DNA from 2 places in the Paenibacillus sp. LjRoot56 genome. Region 1 is predicted to be linked to the other one. Evidence: a T-box and tRNA genes for the amino acid it is inferred to sense, from the RefSeq annotation. Region 1 holds a T-box; the other holds one or more tRNA genes.

What was found. A T-box is a leader RNA that pairs with one kind of tRNA and senses whether it is charged. The one in region 1 lies ahead of argS (arginine--tRNA ligase), so its partner is inferred to be a tRNA-Arg.
Region 2: it has a tRNA-Arg gene. The T-box ahead of argS (arginine--tRNA ligase) is inferred to sense a tRNA for this amino acid. The anticodon was not compared.

What each region holds. Positions count from the first base shown of each region.
Region 1 covers NZ_CAXURV020000004.1:343,327-352,193, forward strand. The annotation lists gene ACSQ8O_RS27235 (CapA family protein) at 1-98, opposite strand, end outside; gene argS (arginine--tRNA ligase) at 236-1,948, opposite strand; T-box leader at 2,002-2,223, opposite strand; gene ACSQ8O_RS27245 (glycosyl hydrolase) at 2,513-4,186, shown strand; gene ACSQ8O_RS27250 (hypothetical protein) at 4,384-5,049, opposite strand; gene ACSQ8O_RS27255 (AbrB family transcriptional regulator) at 5,207-6,289, shown strand; gene ACSQ8O_RS27260 (GNAT family N-acetyltransferase) at 6,311-6,859, opposite strand; gene ACSQ8O_RS27265 (aspartate/glutamate racemase family protein) at 6,849-7,559, opposite strand; gene ACSQ8O_RS27270 (MOSC domain-containing protein) at 7,579-8,142, opposite strand; gene ACSQ8O_RS27275 (DUF4132 domain-containing protein) at 8,189-8,867, opposite strand, start outside.
Region 2 covers NZ_CAXURV020000001.1:806,272-815,138, reverse strand. The annotation lists gene cdaA (diadenylate cyclase CdaA) at 1-391, opposite strand, end outside; gene ACSQ8O_RS03780 (zf-HC2 domain-containing protein) at 560-1,165, opposite strand; gene sigW (RNA polymerase sigma factor SigW) at 1,239-1,835, opposite strand; gene ACSQ8O_RS03770 (DMT family transporter) at 1,916-2,785, opposite strand; gene ppc (phosphoenolpyruvate carboxylase) at 2,904-5,690, opposite strand; tRNA gene ACSQ8O_RS03760 (tRNA-Gly) at 6,027-6,097, opposite strand; tRNA gene ACSQ8O_RS03755 (tRNA-Pro) at 6,117-6,190, opposite strand; tRNA gene ACSQ8O_RS03750 (tRNA-Arg) at 6,217-6,293, opposite strand; tRNA gene ACSQ8O_RS03745 (tRNA-Gly) at 6,303-6,377, opposite strand; tRNA gene ACSQ8O_RS03740 (tRNA-Leu) at 6,416-6,495, opposite strand; tRNA gene ACSQ8O_RS03735 (tRNA-Lys) at 6,515-6,590, opposite strand; tRNA gene ACSQ8O_RS03730 (tRNA-Gln) at 6,607-6,681, opposite strand; tRNA gene ACSQ8O_RS03725 (tRNA-Thr) at 6,691-6,763, opposite strand; tRNA gene ACSQ8O_RS03720 (tRNA-Val) at 6,776-6,851, opposite strand; tRNA gene ACSQ8O_RS03715 (tRNA-Glu) at 6,866-6,940, opposite strand; tRNA gene ACSQ8O_RS03710 (tRNA-Thr) at 6,957-7,032, opposite strand; tRNA gene ACSQ8O_RS03705 (tRNA-Asn) at 7,035-7,110, opposite strand; rRNA gene rrf (5S ribosomal RNA) at 7,116-7,232, opposite strand; rRNA gene ACSQ8O_RS03695 (23S ribosomal RNA) at 7,304-8,867, opposite strand, start outside.

The DNA.
Region 1 (8,867 bases):
TTCGCTTCCATGCTTGGATCTTTAGGCGTAGCCGTACTTCCTAAGCATCCACTTGCCAATAAGCATGTCGATACAATCGCAGCAGCTCGCTTTAGCACGACAAACCAGCTCCTTAAGGGTTAAACCTTGTGTTGCCAAATAGTATTCCCCCTAAGAAAATCTCTCATGAATGAGGATTTTTACCAATTCATTTCGCTAAGCCCATTTTAATTTATCACATTAATGATTAATGTCATTAAATTTCATGAGGAGCTTGCAATCCAATAAGTTTCAAGCCATTACGCAACGTAATTTGAACGCATTGAACCAGTGCTAATCGTGCTTCACGTAACTGTGCATCCTCCACTAAGATATAACAGGCATGGTAAAAGCGATTAAATGCTTGGGCAAGATCAATGAGATAACGTGAAACGATCGAGGGTTCGAGCTTTACCATGGCCTGCTCTACTTTTTCCGTAAATAAATAGAGCATTTTCACAACCGCCATGGCCTCTTTATTTTGCAAATTAGCTCCGTCTACCTCATTTGTTTGCATCGCATGTCTGTCAGACAATATCGCTTTCTTCAACACACTGCAAGTTCTTGCATAGGTGTACTGCACGTAGGGTCCCGTTTCACCATCGAAATTAAGGGCTTCGTCCCACGAAAAATCGATATCTTTAATTCGATTCGCACTCAAATCGTTAAATATGACTGCGCCAATGCCAACTTGCTCAGCAACTATAGCTTTATTCGCCAAGCTTGGGTTTCTTGCTTCGATGACATCCCTTATTTTCTGAATGGATTGCTCCAGCACGTTCTCCAGTCTAATCACATTACCCTTTCGTGTTGACAAGCTCCCTCCTTCAATGCTCACGCGGCCAAATGGGACATGCTCAAGCTTGGAGGACCACGCATAGTCCATTAATTCAACAACCTTAAACAACTGCTGGAAATGAAGATTTTGAGCATAATCCGTCACATAGATCAATTTCTCAAATTCGTACTTATCCGCTCTGTATATAGCTGCCGTTAGGTCACGCGTATGATACAGGGAGCTGCCGTCTTTCTTCAGCATTAATGCTGGAGCCATGCCAAAAGCATCTAACCTAACTAATAAAGCACCCTCGTCTTCTACCAAAAGCTGCTTCTCTTTCAGCTCCTGTATGACGGCCTCCATCTTGTCATTGTAGAAGCTTTCACCTTGGAAAGCGTCAAATTTGACACCTAGCAGGTTGTAAATCTTCTGAAATTCGGTAAGGCTGATCTCAATAAACCACTGCCACAAAGCTAGGGCTTCTTGATCACCCTGCTCCATTTTCGTAAACCAAGATCTAGCTTGATCTTCTAAAGCTGGATCTTTCTCAGCCTCCTCATGAAATTTAACATACAGATCGAGAAGCTCATCGATAGCTCTAAGGGTTACAGCCTCTTTACTACCCCACAGTTGGTAAGCAACAATCAACTTCCCGAACTGTGTCCCCCAATCGCCTAAATGGTTAATCCCCACACAGTTGTATCCAAGAAAGGCGTGGATATGATATAACGCATTGCCAATCACCGTGGATCTCAAATGTCCAACATGAAAGGGTTTGGCAATATTCGGAGAAGAATAGTCAATCACCACCGTCTTGCCATGTCCCAACTTCTGTGATCCATACCCTTCTCCAGCTTGACTTATATGACGAATAAGAGATTCTGCAAACGTAGACTTCTTGAGAAAAATGTTTAGATAACCAGATACGGCATTCATCTCGTCGATGTGCTCGTCTTTTAGGGTTGTTTTTAACTCTTCAGCAATGACTTGTGGTGATTTACTTAGGGTTTTGCTTAGTCGGAAGCATGGTAAAGATAGATCACCTTGATCCGGATTCGCTGGGTATTCCATCCATGCCATAATGTCTTGTGCATCGAAACCCGTGAGTAACGATGTAATTTTCTCTGCAAAATAATGCTTATAATTTAACATAGCGTTTCTCTCCTATCATTTTTCTAGAAAATATAAAAAGCCCCCGTCTCTATAAAAGAGACGAGAGCTGAAAATTCCCGCGGTACCACTCTAAGTGTTAAACCTCTGGTTTAACCCCTCTGTTTCGTAACGGTCGTAAGACCGGATTTACCTACTCCAATTTTCGGCAAACCATTTCCTGGGTCCGTTTCATTCTTAACATCCGTACCGGCTTCCACTGCCCCGGCTCGCTGCGACTGTCTGTTAGGAATTACTGTCCCAATCATTAATATTTCGATATGAATTTTTCAATATCTTACAGGGGATTTCGGGGAATGTCAAGCCCATATTCCTCGACTTATACTCAGCTTGAAGGTTGCAAGCGTGTACGAATATCCGAAGATCCATAACTTGTTTCCAAAAAAATTAGACTTCTTCCCCCTTCAAAGCATTTACAATTGTAACCATACTGCATCAGAGGAGGGAAGATAATAATTTAATTAAATGTAAACGTTTTCTAAACTGGCAATGCAACGAAGTCGAAACAGTTCACTAACACCAATCCAATCTAGGAGGAAATGACGAATGTTGAACACATGGTTGTCCAAATTACTTGCCGCAACACTCATTGTGGTCCTGCTCGGTTCCAGTTTACCTTCAATAGGTGGACCTACAGCTCATGCTGCAACCCCTGTTAATCCCAATGCGACGCAAGCTGTGCAAGACGTTCTGAATTATTTCGATACCGTCCAAACGAATAATCAAATCATCTCTGGACAGTACGTACGAGGGCAAAATTATGGCTACTTAGAGACTGATCACCTCTATAATTTGACTGGCAAATACCCGGCGATGATTGGTTATGATCTTCTATACAACGTGACGAACGCTTCCGATCTCGGCAAATGGCGCTCCTTCATTGTCGATCATGCGACAGATTATTGGAAAAAAGGCGGCCTTGTCACCCTTTCTTGGCATGAGACGAACCCTTTGGATGCCACAGTAGATGATGGCGGATGGAACAGTGTGATCAGTTCGATGTCACAGACGGATTTCGACTCGCTCACAACCCCTGGTACCACCTTATATAACAAATGGTTAGCGCATATCGATACGATGGCGGGCTATTTGAAATCCCTTCGGGATCAAGGTGTAGTCGTTCTCTGGAGACCTTATCACGAGATGAACATCGGCTTCTGGTGGGGTGGTAAGTCTGCTGCAAGTTACAAAAAGTTATGGCAAAATATGTACGACCGCTACACCAATTATCATGGCTTGAACAACCTTATTTGGGTGTGGGCTCCGGGACGTGATGATAATAATGCCGTTAGCAGCAACTATTACCCAGGCTCCTCGTACGTGGATCTCGGTGGAGCTGATGTTTATACACAAGCCCGTGGGGATGCGAAGTTTACAAATGCGAACAGCGAGCTGGCTTCTGTCCTAGGCAGTAAGCGTTATGGCTTGTCTGAAGTTGGTTTACTTCCTTCTGAGTCTGCCGTTCAAACGAATTTCGATTACACTTGGTTCCTCACTTGGGCTATCGGTTGGGCGGACAATCAGTTCTACGGATATCCCGGAGCAAATGGACCGGGCAATGACACCTACACCATCACGCAATTTTACAACAATGCCGTAACACTCACGAGAGACGAAGTGCCTGCCTTTGGAAGAACGGTCGTCTCGGAAAGCATCATTTTTAAAGACGCCATGAACGGATACTCGGCAGCGGGAGTCACTCCATCTAATTGGGCGACTGTGACCACTGGAGGCACGGTTACCGTGCAGAACGTTCCTACTGTGGGACTAGACACCGGTCCGGATCGCAGCATGAAAATCAATAAAACAAGCACAACGAATGCTGCCACCGCTGAGAAAACGTTCACTCCACAAACCGGCATTGTAACCTTCAAGGCCACCCTGCGAACTGAAGATGTCAATTGGAAAGACTTCATTGTTTATGACAGTTCGAGCAGAGCAGCCTTGCATGTCGGCCTACAAGGTAATTACTTAAAGGTGTATGATGGTGCAACAACGCTTTCGAGTATTGAACCCATCACCAATGGCACCTGGTATGATATCAAAGTTATCATGAACACCAATACCAAAAAGTTCGACTTATACGTCAATGGCGCGAAAAAAGCCAATCAATTCAGCTTCAAAAATACAGCAGCGTCTGACGTCAGCCGGTTGAAAGTAGGCGTTGCCGCTGATGCAACTGGCGTCTACTATATGGATAATGTTTTTATTAGTAAATAGTCGATTATTTCGACTATCTTACCGGCTAAGACACGGCTTTCCTTCGAGATAGTCGATTATTACGACTATCTCAGCCATAAAAATGGTGTAAGATTCGCTTACTCCACATCAAAAAAGACACCCCGTGGGGTGTCTTTTTTGCATTCACCTTTATTCAATTTATAGATGCCTACACTCATTGACGATAACTTAATTTTCTAAGATTCTTTCAGATCCCCCACATAATAAGCAAACACTTGATCAATCGGCTTAAAATACAAATGACCATCCTCTTCCCATGGCTGAAAATGCAGATCCATCCGCGAATCGTTCCAATTCACAGGGGTTCCTTTCGTGCTTAGACGTCCTGTCACAACAGGCTCCTCGATCACTTTGGGGAATTCTTGATAACCGAATAGCAGGTTCTCATGCATCGCAATCATTTCATACTTTTCCCCGTGGAAAGCACGCTCCTCTTGCAGCTGATAATGATAATAGATGTAACTGCTTATCATCTCAGGCTTCAAATGAGCAACCCTTCCTACCCGCGATACCACGGGCTCTTTTCGCAACCAGTGCTCAGCGCTTGCAGGCTCATTAAAATGAAATACATCAATCATCAAGATCCACTTCCGAGGTTGTGCCTGTCCAGGCCAATCCTTCAGAAAAGGGACAGCAGCTCCAGCCACTTCATCAGGTAACACCTCTCGGCTCATGCACTCATAATAGAGGAATAGGTTGTCCCGCCAGACGAAAGCCGCAGCTGTCATTAGCTCACCTTGAGCTACCAGCAATTGTGCTTGTTCGTCTAGTTCTAGTGCTTTTACACCTACGTCCTTCATCCCCGGCTGCCATTCAGCACGATACATCTTTCTTAAGATCATGATGACTTACCTCGACTTTCCATATTGGTTTTAAGGCTTAATTAACAAAATTGTGACGTATTTGAACGCTTAGTAGAACTGTGCTAACATAAGTACAGTTCTGTCAAGGTGGTGAATTGGAACCATGGTCATAAATAAGATCTTATTAAATAACCCCATGAAGTTGTTCGTGGCTCTCACTACTGCCCTGTTAGGTGGTTACTTGTTCCAACTTATACATATTCCCATCCCCTGGCTGCTTGGTCCGATGATCGCGGTATTCATTGGTTCCAATATGTTCAAAGAGCGATATGCATGGCCTACCCCGATTAGAAATGCAGGACTCATCATTGTCGGGTACACGATTGGTCTCTCCATGACCGCGACAGCTTTACATGAAATGGCGATTCAACTGCCTTCCATGCTGCTCATGACACTGCTTTTAATGCTACTTTGTGTATTACTTGCCTACTTCATATCCAAGCTATCTCGGATTAACTTCAAAACGGCATTACTCGGAAGTATACCTGGCGGACTTACTCAAATGGTTATTTTGGCGGAAGAAACGGAAGGTATCAATTTAACTATCGTGACCGTCTTGCAAGTCATTCGCCTCATGATGATCGTTATCAGTGTACCGTTGCTAGTGTTTAGTCCGATCATGGGGAATCAGCATACAGTTGAAACTCTAATTCAATCGGTAACGACTGCGACTGCAAGCTGGGGTGCCCTAACACCAAACATCTTCATTTTCGCCGTAGTCAGTATCAGTTGTGCACTCCTAGGTAATAAAATCAAATTTCCAACTGCCTTTTTGCTCGGCCCTGCCTTTAGTACGGCAATCATTCAACTCCTAGGACTTCATGGACCTGCGTTGCCAACAAGTTTAATTAATGCAGCACAGATCATGATTGGTATCCAAGTAGGATTAATGCTCAAACCAGCCCAACTCAACAACAAGATCCAGATCATTTCGCTTGCAATTGGCAGTAGTCTAGTCCTTCTTCTAGGTTCATTTGGACTCAGCTTTATTTTTATGCAGCTGCATGACATCTCCAAATCAACAGCTTTACTCAGTCTCGCACCAGGTGGAATGGACCAAATGGGGATCATCGCTCACGAGATTAATGCTAATTTATCCGTCGTTGTTGGCTATCAGTTGTTTCGCACTTTTTTCATATTCTTTGCGATACCACCACTATTACGGATGTTTTTCAAATACAGTGCAACCAAAAAGATTATCAGAAATAGCCCCTCCTAATCAAGGAGTGGGCTATTCTCATTACCCTTTTACACGATAGGCTTTCTCATGATACTCGGTTATGTAATCGAACAATTGTCTCCCGTCATGCTGTTCGAAAGCCCCTAAGCTCACATACATGGCCCGATAAGTTTCAGGGACCCATATGTAGGTATGTACATAATCAGTCAAATGAAATCCAGCTTTTTCCCAGAATCGAATCCGATCCGCATTTTCCTTGGAAGGCTCCGCCTCAACCTCAATGACGATACCCAGACAACCTGCTTCGTTCTCTGCCCAATTTCGAATGTCACGCATACATGCCAAACCTACACCATGACCTCGCTGCTCTTGGCGAACCGCAATATAATCGATAATAAGAATTCGTGCTTTGGTATTCAACGCGGTAAGTGCCATTGCAACCACATCTTCATCAAGACTCCACGTGTGCAACATGCAAATCCCTCTTTCGAACATGCTTCGAATGAGTGCACGATTTTTTCTACCATGTTCAGGAAAGGCTTCATTGTATACGTGCTCCGCTTTCTCCCAAAGAGCTTCATCCCACTGAGTCGTTATCTCATAAATCATGCTCATCATCCCTTAGTGCAAAATCAACCGCATATTCAGCATGAATTTTCGTTGTATCGAATAAAGGAACCGTCGCATCCTGCTGAGATATTAAAAGCGTAATTTCCGTACAGCCCAATATAACCGCTTCCGCCCCTTCAATGACTAAATCTCGAATGATCTCTATATAGGATTGTTTGGAATCCTCCTTTATCGTTCCGAGACATAGCTCTTCATATATAATATCATGAACAATTTTCCTAGACTCCTCGGGAGGTACAAGGACTTCAAGCTCATATTTATCTACAAGTCTGCCTTTGTAAAAATCTTGTTCCATCGTAAAGGCTGTACCGAGTAAAGCGACTTTCTTAATACCTGCTTTTACGATCTCATTGGCTGTTGCATCCGCAATATGAAGTAACGGGATGGATACGGCGTCTTCAACTTCTTTGGCCATCTTGTGCATCGTATTCGTACAGATCACAATGCAATCTGAACCGGCAGATGCCAGTTTTTGAGCGGACTCGATCATGACTCTAGTCGCTTCCTCCCACTTACCTTCATGCTGGAGCATCTTGATCTCATGGAAATCCACCGAATACATGAGGCTTTTGGCCGAATGATGCCCACCTAACTTTTCCTTTACCCGCTGATTGATGATTTGGTAATAGAGCAAAGAGGATTCCCAACTCATACCACCTATTAATCCAATTGTTTTCATACCGATTTCCTTTCATTCTCTATACTCGTTCGAGCGGACGATAGGGCTCCACAGGTAGGATAACGCGGATCTCATCACCAACTCGAACTTCTCCACCTGATAACACGATCCCCATCACTCCTGCCTTACGGACGAGGTTGCCATTTTCATCATGATCCAATACGGCTTGCAACAACCCTGACTGAAAATGATCGATTTGCGCACATGGATTACGGAGTCCAGTAATTTCAATGACAGCGTCCACACCGATGGTAAGCTTTGTTCCGGTTGGTAGTCCAAGTAAATCTATGCCACGTGTTGTAATGTTTTCACCCAATTGACCGGGATTTACGTGAAAACCTGAACGTTCTAATTCGTCGAATAACTCCGAATGAATGAGGTGAACCTGGCGAAGATTGGGTTGATTCGGATTTTGTGCAACACGTGAGCGATGCTTTACCGTCTTTCCCATGTGTGCATCGCCTTCCACGCCTAGTCCAGCCAGGAGCCTAATGCCCTCGAAAGTCTGTTTACTGAAAGAATGTGTTGCATTCCGACTGGTTGACAGAACTTCTCCAATTTGAGATTCATGGTTTATGGCCATTCCTAACTCATCCTCTCCGATTTGAAAAACTCTTTTCAACCTTATTTTACTTCCAATCCTCCACAAAGCCAACTCGCGTTGACAATGCTTGATCTACTTCATATAGAGTTTCGCTAAAGTAATGACTTGGAATATCCGATGGGCGAATCAACTCTTCCTCTGGAATGTTACTGTAGATGTAAGGGCCTCTCTTCACTTTACCAGCTATATAAAAGGCTAGATCGTATACTGTCACAGTTTCGTCCTCATACCCTACCGAAGTTCCGCTAAAGGTTAAATTCACGCCAACCCCAAGATGTTCATTCTCTTTGAAAAACTCATAGTAACCTCCTCCATCCACGATGGAGCCACGTTGCCAACCAGCATTGATTAATTTCCCTAGTAACGAAAACCCATTTACCTGCACGCCACCGAAGCGCTCAACACGCAGGGATTCGTCTTGCTCTGGTATAAATACCTTTCGATCTAGTTGTGCGACAGGCTGAGTAATCTCAAGCTTTTCCAACTGTTCTCTCCATAATTCAATGGAAGTTTGATTCAGTTCTAGCGGGTGAATAAGCCGAATATACAAATTCTCATCTAGATCAATTGAACTATTATCCGCAGAATTATAACTTCCGTCATCCAAATAAAGGAAGGTATCCTGCAACTCTTTCGCCTCCGAATATCTCCCCCAAATTAATGAGCATGCAAAGAAATGAAGGATGGCATTGTGTATAAAAAGC
Region 2 (8,867 bases), on a different contig from region 1:
CAATTAAAGCCCCAATTTTACGTTTTGCCAAATAATTCGCAGCCCGAATCACTTCGCTGATTCTTTTATTCACATCTTGATCTTCTTCTGAAGAAGATCTACTTCCGAACAACTTACCTCGTCCTAATTGCTCCAAGGCTCGTCTTAGCTCAGGTTGAAAAATAATAATAACCCCAAGCACTCCGAACGTAAAGGCTTGATTCACCATCCATTGCAGTGTACTTAACTGAAACCAAATACTAATGACCCAGGTAATGACGACCACGAGGATACCCTTCATCAGTTGAATAGCCCTTGTCCCACGCACCACTAGGATCAATTTATAAATCACATAGCTAACGATGAGTATATCGACAATATCCTTAGCCGAGATGCTCGTGAGCAAATCCATTGTATTCTCCCCCAGGCGACTAAACAAAGTTCTCTCTATATAGGAATCATAACATAAAGCTAAGTATACTTCTATTTATCTAGACTCATCGCGTGAGAATTGGTTCATTTTTCCTATGTAAAAAAAGAAGAAAGCCCCCTATAGTCTCAGCTATAAGGGGATATTCCGTTATGGCGTGATTTTACCTACGAATTCACCTAATTTGTACCAGACCCAGCTCAATGCTTCATCGACTTGTTTGACTTCTCCAGAAATGTGTGCCGTTGAGGCTAGGTTGACTGAACCATCGATCACGACGACATTCCCCGTTACATCGCCTTCAACCTTCAGTTCCCCGCGTTTGACCACAAGATCACCATTTACAGTATGTCCTTGCGGTACAATCACTGTATCCCCTTGAATAACGACATCCTGAAGGTTACTTCCCTGCACCATGAGATTCTGATCGTCATCCCACATCGATATGAAGCTTCCGAACATGACCGTTCCAAAAACCACAGCAACCGATACAGCAGGGTGTCTGCGAATCCAATCCGTCCAGGTATTCTTCTTTTTCATCGGTGGTAAGCCGCTCATAATCTGTGCAGTTAACGTATCAGGTACTTTAATGGAGGGCAGCATTCTAACCAAAGCGTCGGTTTTCTCCAGCTGCTTGAAAGTGTTATGACACGCCTGACAGGCTATCAAATGTTCTTTCAAAGGTAGAGCTTCCGTCTTTGGTAAATCACCGTCGAGATATTCATGTATGAGCGGGAGGGCTTCTTTACAATTCACGTTTACAGCCACCCCTTTCTTTAATTAGTAGAGCATGTTGTGATATACCATACGTTTCGATTACAAATATGTTTCAGATTCGAACAGAATTTGTACTAACAACTTGTTCCTCCTGCTCCAGTCTTTTTCGTAAGTACTCCCGCCCCCTGTGTACACGCGTTTTGATCGTGGTGACGGGCATGTCAAGCACATCGCTAATTTCCTGAAGTGACATATCATGCAGATATCTGAGAATGACAACTGATTTATATTTCTCTGGCAGCGTCTCAATCGCTCGGTGAATCTGTGCCTGCGTTTCAGAAACAATCAGCTGTTTCTCAGGTGTATCCTCATCGCTAGGTAGCATTGCATAATAATCATTGCCTTCGCCATCTGTCATTTCGGCATCCAGCGAATACGTTTGCTTTCTTCGTCGCAGCTTATCAATACATAAGTTTGTCCCGATTCGAAAAATCCACGTCGAAAACTTCTGATTCTCATCATATCGATGTAAATTCGTATACACGCGCAAGAACGTTTCCTGCACGGCATCTTCGGCTTCTTGCTTGTTATTCAGCATGCGGTAAGCCAAATGAAAGATCTTGTCTTTATAGAGCTCCACGAGCTCTGCAAAAGCATTGCGATCCCCATTACTGGCCAGCTTAGCCAGTCGTGCTTCAACAAAGTTCAATTGGTTTTCCTCCGGCTTCTCGACAATTCAACAACAATTTAATGATAACAAAATTCCCACTTCTACTATATACGCACAAATTACGATTTGTTTTCAGAAATTATAATTCCACCTAGAATTAGGGCCATGCCTCCCCATTGTAACCCGGTAATCGGTTCCCCGATGAGCAGATAAGCTGCAAGAATAGCCACTGGAAGCTCCACAGATCCTAGCATTGCTGCAAGTGCGCTTCCGATCTTGGGTATTCCGATATTAAATGAAACAGTCGGTACAACTTGGCCTAGGAACCCGAGAAGCAATCCCCATAGCAACAGCATACCACCATTATCATGAACAAAAACCGTAGGTGGATACAAGATATACATAATCGGCAGCGCAGCCGTCAGCATAATTGCAGAATTCATGAGCGGAGGCAGTGAACTTTCGACTTGTCCCGTGAAAAACAGAAAAATACTATACGCTAACGCAGAGATAAGCCCATATAGTATACCCAGAATACTGAGCTCTCCCCAGTTGGTATCAAACACATTCACCGCAAGGATGGTCCCCGCCAAAATTAGCGCAATCGCAATCCCTTCCATTCGTTTCGGTAATCTCCGTTTCACGATACAATCCATGGCAATCGTCATCCACGTAAATTGAAAGAGAAGAATAATACATAAGGAAGCATCTAACTCTTGCAGCGCAATATTATATACGACCGTCGTTAACGACAGTCCGAAAATCCCAATCAACCCCAGCTTAATCCAAGGACCCCTAAACGGATTTATCCACGACTTTTTGTGAAAAAGAATCAAACCCCATACGAATACGGTCCCCATCGTCATCTGAGCAGGTGTAATTTGTCCATCTGTGAAACCTTGATCATAGGCCATTTTAATAAATGAAGAAAGCAAGCCGTAGCTTGAAGCCCCAATAAGGACAAGAACTATTGCCAACCATCGCCCCATGCTGCCGCGCACCTCCTGACTTGGGCAATTCCCGTAATTACAGAAAAAGCCGAGCTGCCTGCATTGCTGCAAGCCCTCGACTTTGTCATCCTGTTGTTTTCTTATGTTGTCGAAAGGATCAGCCCGTATTCCGAAGTCCCGCAGCAATCCCGTTGATTGTAAGTAGTACTTCACGAAGCAGAATCGCATCATCTTCATTGTTTTCTCTTAGTGCGCGTAGCTCTGTAAGCAACTCAACCTGCATGTAGCTAAGCGGATCCACGTATGGATTACGCAATTTGATCGATTCTTGAATGACAGGAACATTATCCAGAATCTCTTGCTGACCTGTAATTTGCAAAATAATCGAAGACGTCAACTCATACTCGTCTTTGATCAGATTGAAAATACGCTCTGCAATCGCGGATTCCTTCACCAAGCTGCCATACTCCTTCGCGATAAGAAGATCTGCCTTTGCCAAAGCCATTTGCAGATTATCAATCATCGTGCGGAAGAAGGACCAATCCTCATACATCTCTTTGAGGACTGCTAGGTTGCTTTCATTACCTTGAGCAAAGCTTTGCAAGCCTGTACCTGCAGCATACCATGCTGGTAGCAGGTATCTCGTTTGCGTCCATGAGAATACCCATGGAATCGCACGCAAATCTTCGAACTTATCGCTATTTTTACGCTTGGATGGGCGGGAGCCGATATTCAACTCGCCAATTTCCGGCAGCGGTGTAGATTCTTTGAAGAACGTTAAGAAGTCTTCGTCTCTGAAAATAAGATCCTGATACTTCGTCTGTGCTTGCTCCGAAATACCACGCATAATATTTTCCCACTTATCTTCAAGCGGGTGTCTTTGTGGTGAACGGGACAGCTTGGAAGCTGTAATCAACGCAAACGTCGCTTGCTCTAAGCTGCGGTAAGCAATACCTTGCAAGGAATAACGCGAAGAAAGAACTTCACCTTGCTCCGTAATCTTAATGCCGCCACCAAGTGTTTCAACAGGTTGAGCTAGAATGCTTCGGTTCAATGGCATACCGCCACGACCCAATGCCCCACCACGACCATGGAAGAACTTCAACTTCACGCCAAATTTCTTCGCCGCTTCTGTGATATCTTGAAGCGCCATGCGCAGCTCCCAGTTCGCTGTTATCACACCACCGTCTTTATTACTGTCGGAATAGCCTAGCATAATTTCGTGCATTTGTGTTTCTGGATCAAGGCTTAATCGGTAAGCAGGAATCGCTAACAACGTGCTCATGATACCAGGCGCCGCGTGAAGGTCGTCAATCGTTTCAAAAAGCGGAACAGACTGAACAGTACTCGTAACAGTTCCGTCGCTCTCTCTGCGGTATAGGCCCGCCTCTTTGGCAAATACAACAACTTCAAGCATGTCACTTGCACCTTGCGTCATCGAAATCAAGTAACTGTTAATACAATTACGTCCGAATTCCTTCTGCGCTTTACCAACTGTACGATAAACGTCTAAGCATTCTTTCGTACCTTCCGTGTAGTCCAAGTACGTAGACGTGATAGGACGTGGATCGTTCAAGACATTCGTGAGCAATGAAATTTTCTCATCTTCCGAAAGCTTGCTGTAATCCGGCGTAATACCCATTTTCGCCAAAATTTCCGTCATCGCATTCTCATGCTCTTTACTATGCTGTCTGATATCCAGAGCAGCTAAGTGGAAGCCGAAGAGTTCAACTTGACGAATTAGCTTCTTAATATATTTATCCGCGACATAATCTGCAAAGTGCGCACGCAAACTAGCTTCCATAACTTGCAAATCTTGAATAAACTCTTCAGGGCTATTGTACTTCTGCGTAGAAGATACATTTGCATTGCCCGTATTATGAATCTTCTCGATCATATAAGTCGTCTTGATGCGGTATGGTTCCTTCTCATTACGCCAAACATCCTGAACATTCCCCATCGCTTCACGATCACATTGGATCGATTCGATCAGAGCTTTGCTCACATTCACAATGTTCTTGCTAAAGCTCATGTGTGCTAAAGATTCTCTCAGGATTTCCTCATACTTTTGCAAAGCCAATTGACGGTGCAGACCAAGCGTCTCCCATGTCACATTCGCTCTTACAGATGGATTTCCGTCACGATCTCCGCCGATCCAAGATCCAAATTTCAAGAAGGATGGCACATGCCATTTGTCTTCTGGGTAGTATTTATTTAAACAACGCTCAAGCTCGTGGTAAACTTCTGGCAATACGTCAAATAATGTCTCGTCAAAATAGTACAATCCGTTACGCACTTCGTCGATTACCGTCGGTTTACGATCACGCAGCTCATCGGTTTGCCACAAATTAAGCACTTCACCCACAAGCTTCTCGCGCAATTGCTCACGCTCACGGTACGTTAAATTAGGGTTGTCCAGCTTCATCATATCGTCAGAAATGCGCAAATTAATATCGAGCACTGCACGACGCATAGCCTCCGTTGGATGAGCCGTCATTACGAGCTCAAGAGAGATCGCTTTAAGTATTTCTTGTACCTCGGAATAAGGAATATTCGTATTCTTCAGCTCTTGTACGATGCTTTCAATCGAACCTGGTTGTACAGATTCCCCTGAAGAGCGCTCGTAGTCACGTTTACGGCGAATACGATGGTTTTGTTCTGCAATATTAACTAGCTGGAAGTATATAGCGAAGGCGCGTATCACTTGATGGCGAATTTCCGGATCTAGTGAAGATATCGTTTTCTTAAACTCATCATAGATCTCAATAACATAGTGTGCTCTTAACGACTTGCTCATTTCGCGAATTCGTTCAACGACATCCAGCAGATCATTTCCGCCCTGATGTACAAGAACTTCACCTAGTATGTGTCCAAGAAACCGAATATCTCTACGCAGCAGGTTATTCGTACTTTGTTTTTGTTGGACGATCTCACTCTCTACCATGACTCTCCACCCCATCTATTCACTATGATGCATTAATGCTTCTCTCTGCAAAAGCTAGTCGCTATAAAAACTCATTTCAGAATATTTTACCACAATCTAACCGCTACACATAGTATTAAAATAAAAAAACCGTACGTTTTTCGGTGGTAATTAATGTATTGGTAAGATTCTGCGATGCTTTGATTTGTATTATTTCCTAATTAGAAGGAGTTAGACGGTATATTTAGACGCTCATTCAATGTGCGAAATACCATTGGTATTCACTCGGTGCCGATCTTTTTGTTACTGTCTCTTGATAAAAGAAAAAAACCACCCGAAGGTGGTCCTTTTCTTATAAGCGGGCGGCGGGAATCGAACCCGCGCGATCAGCTTGGAAGGCTGAAGTTCTACCATTAAACTACGCCCGCGTAGTTTAGAAAAAAATGATCGGGACGACACGATTTGAACATGCGACCCCCTGCTCCCAAAGCAGGTGCTCTACCAAGCTGAGCTACGTCCCGATACGTTTATAACTTATAATGAAGAATGGCGCGCCCTGAGAGATTCGAACTCCCGACCTTTTGATTCGTAGTCAAATACTCTATCCAGCTGAGCTAAGGGCGCATAAAACTTTGGAGCGGAAGACGGGGATCGAACCCGCGACCCTCGCCTTGGCAAGGCGATGCTCTACCGCTGAGCCACTTCCGCAGGGTACCTCAATTGTATGAATACAAGTGAGGATTTAATGCGCGTAGAGGGACTTGAACCCCCACGGTCACCCGCTAGATCCTAAGTCTAGTGCGTCTGCCAATTCCGCCATACGCGCATGTTGTAAATAAGGCAAATGGTGAGTCATGTAGGATTCGAACCTACGACACCCTGATTAAAAGTCAGGTGCTCTACCAACTGAGCTAATGACTCATGTGTTGTGAAAAAATGGCTGGGGATCAAGGATTTGAACCTTGGCATGACGGAGTCAAAGTCCGTTGCCTTACCGCTTGGCTAATCCCCAATATAAACATGCCGTCGAGAGGACTTGAACCCCCAACCTACTGATTACAAGTCAGTTGCTCTACCAGTTGAGCTACAACGGCATATAAAGTTAATGGTGGAGGCTGACGGGATCGAACCGCCGACCCTCTGCTTGTAAGGCAGATGCTCTCCCAGCTGAGCTAAGCCTCCATGGGATCTGAAAATGGTGACCCGTAGGGGACTCGAACCCCTGTTACCTCCGTGAAAGGGAGGTGTCTTAACCACTTGACCAACGGGCCTTACTTAAAAAATTACTGGAGCTTCCAACCGGAATCGAACCGGTGACCTCATCCTTACCATGGATGCACTCTACCGACTGAGCTATGGAAGCAATGGCTCCCCGAACAGGACTCGAACCTGTGACAACTCGATTAACAGTCGAGTGCTCTACCAACTGAGCTATCAGGGAACAATGCTTGGCAACGTTCTACTCTCCCAGAACCCTGCGGTTCAAGTACCATCGACGCTGGAGGGCTTAACGGTCGTGTTCGAGATGGGAACGCGTGGGTCCCCTCCGCCATCATCACCAAACAGTCAAAGCGTTTGTTTGCGCCTTGAAAACTAGATACGAAACTTCAACGTAAAGTACTTACTTAGGAATTTTGGTTAAGCCCTCGACCGATTAGTATTCGTCAGCTGCATACGTTGCCGCACTTCCACCTCGAACCTATCAACCTCGTCGTCTACAAGGGGTCTTACATACTGGGAAATCTCATCTTGAGGGGGGCTTCGCGCTTAGATGCTTTCAGCGCTTATCCCCTCCGTACATAGCTACCCAGCGATGCCTCTGGCGAGACAACTGGTACACCAGCGGTACGTCCATCCCGGTCCTCTCGTACTAAGGACAGCTCCTCTCAAATTTCCTACGCCCGCGACAGATAGGGACCGAACTGTCTCACGACGTTCTGAACCCAGCTCGCGTACCGCTTTAATGGGCGAACAGCCCAACCCTTGGGACCTACTTCAGCCCCAGGATGCGATGAGCCGACATCGAGGTGCCAAACCTCCCCGTCGATGTGGACTCTTGGGGGAGATAAGCCTGTTATCCCCAGGGTAGCTTTTATCCGTTGAGCGATGGCCCTTCCATTCGGTACCACCGGATCACTAAGTCCGACTTTCGTCCCTGCTCGACTTGTAGGTCTCGCAGTCAAGCTCCCTTATGCCTTTGCACTCTGCGAATGATTTCCAACCATTCTGAGGGAACCTTTAAACGCCTCCGTTACATTTTAGGAGGCGACCGCCCCAGTCAAACTGCCCACCTGACACTGTCCCCATACCGGATCACGGTACTAGGTTAGAACTCCGATACGATCAGGGTGGTATCCCAACGATGCCTCCACCCAAGCTGGCGCTCAGGCTTCAAAGGCTCCCACCTATCCTGTACAGATCGTACCAAAGTCCAATATCAAGCTGCAGTAAAGCTCCATGGGGTCTTTCCGTCTTGTCGCGGGTAACCTGCATCTTCACAGGTATTAAAATTTCACCGGATCTCTCGTTGAGACAGCGCCCAAGTCGTTACGCCATTCGTGCGGGTCAGAATTTACCTGACAAGGAATTTCGCTACCTTAGGACCGTTATAGTTACGGCCGCCGTTTACTGGGGCTTCAATTCATAGCTTCGGGTTGCCCCTAACCACTCCTCTTAACCTTCCAGCACCGGGCAGGCGTCAGCCCGTATACTTCGCCTTGCGGCTTCGCACAGACCTGTGTTTTTGCTAAACAGTCGCTTGGGCCTTTTCACTGCGGCCCCCTCGGGCTATTCACCCTACCGAGGCACCCCTTCTCCCGAAGTTACGGGGTCATTTTGCCGAGTTCCTTAACGAGAGTTCTTCCGCGCGCCTTAGAATTCTCTTCTCACCCACCTGTGTCGGTTTGCGGTACGGGCACCTTCGCCTGGCTAGAAGCTTTTCTTGGCAGTGTGAACTCATGACCTTCGGTACTTAAATTTCCCTCCCCATCACAGCCCAGCCTTACGATGTGCGGATTTGCCTACACATCAGCCTCACTGCTTGGACGAGCATCCATCAGCTCGCGTCACTATCCTTCTGCGTCACTCCATTGCTCATAACGGCTACGGTGGTACAGGAATTTCCACCTGTTGTCCATCGACTACGCCTTTCGGCCTCGCCTTAGGTCCCGACTTACCCTGAGCGGACGAGCCTTCCTC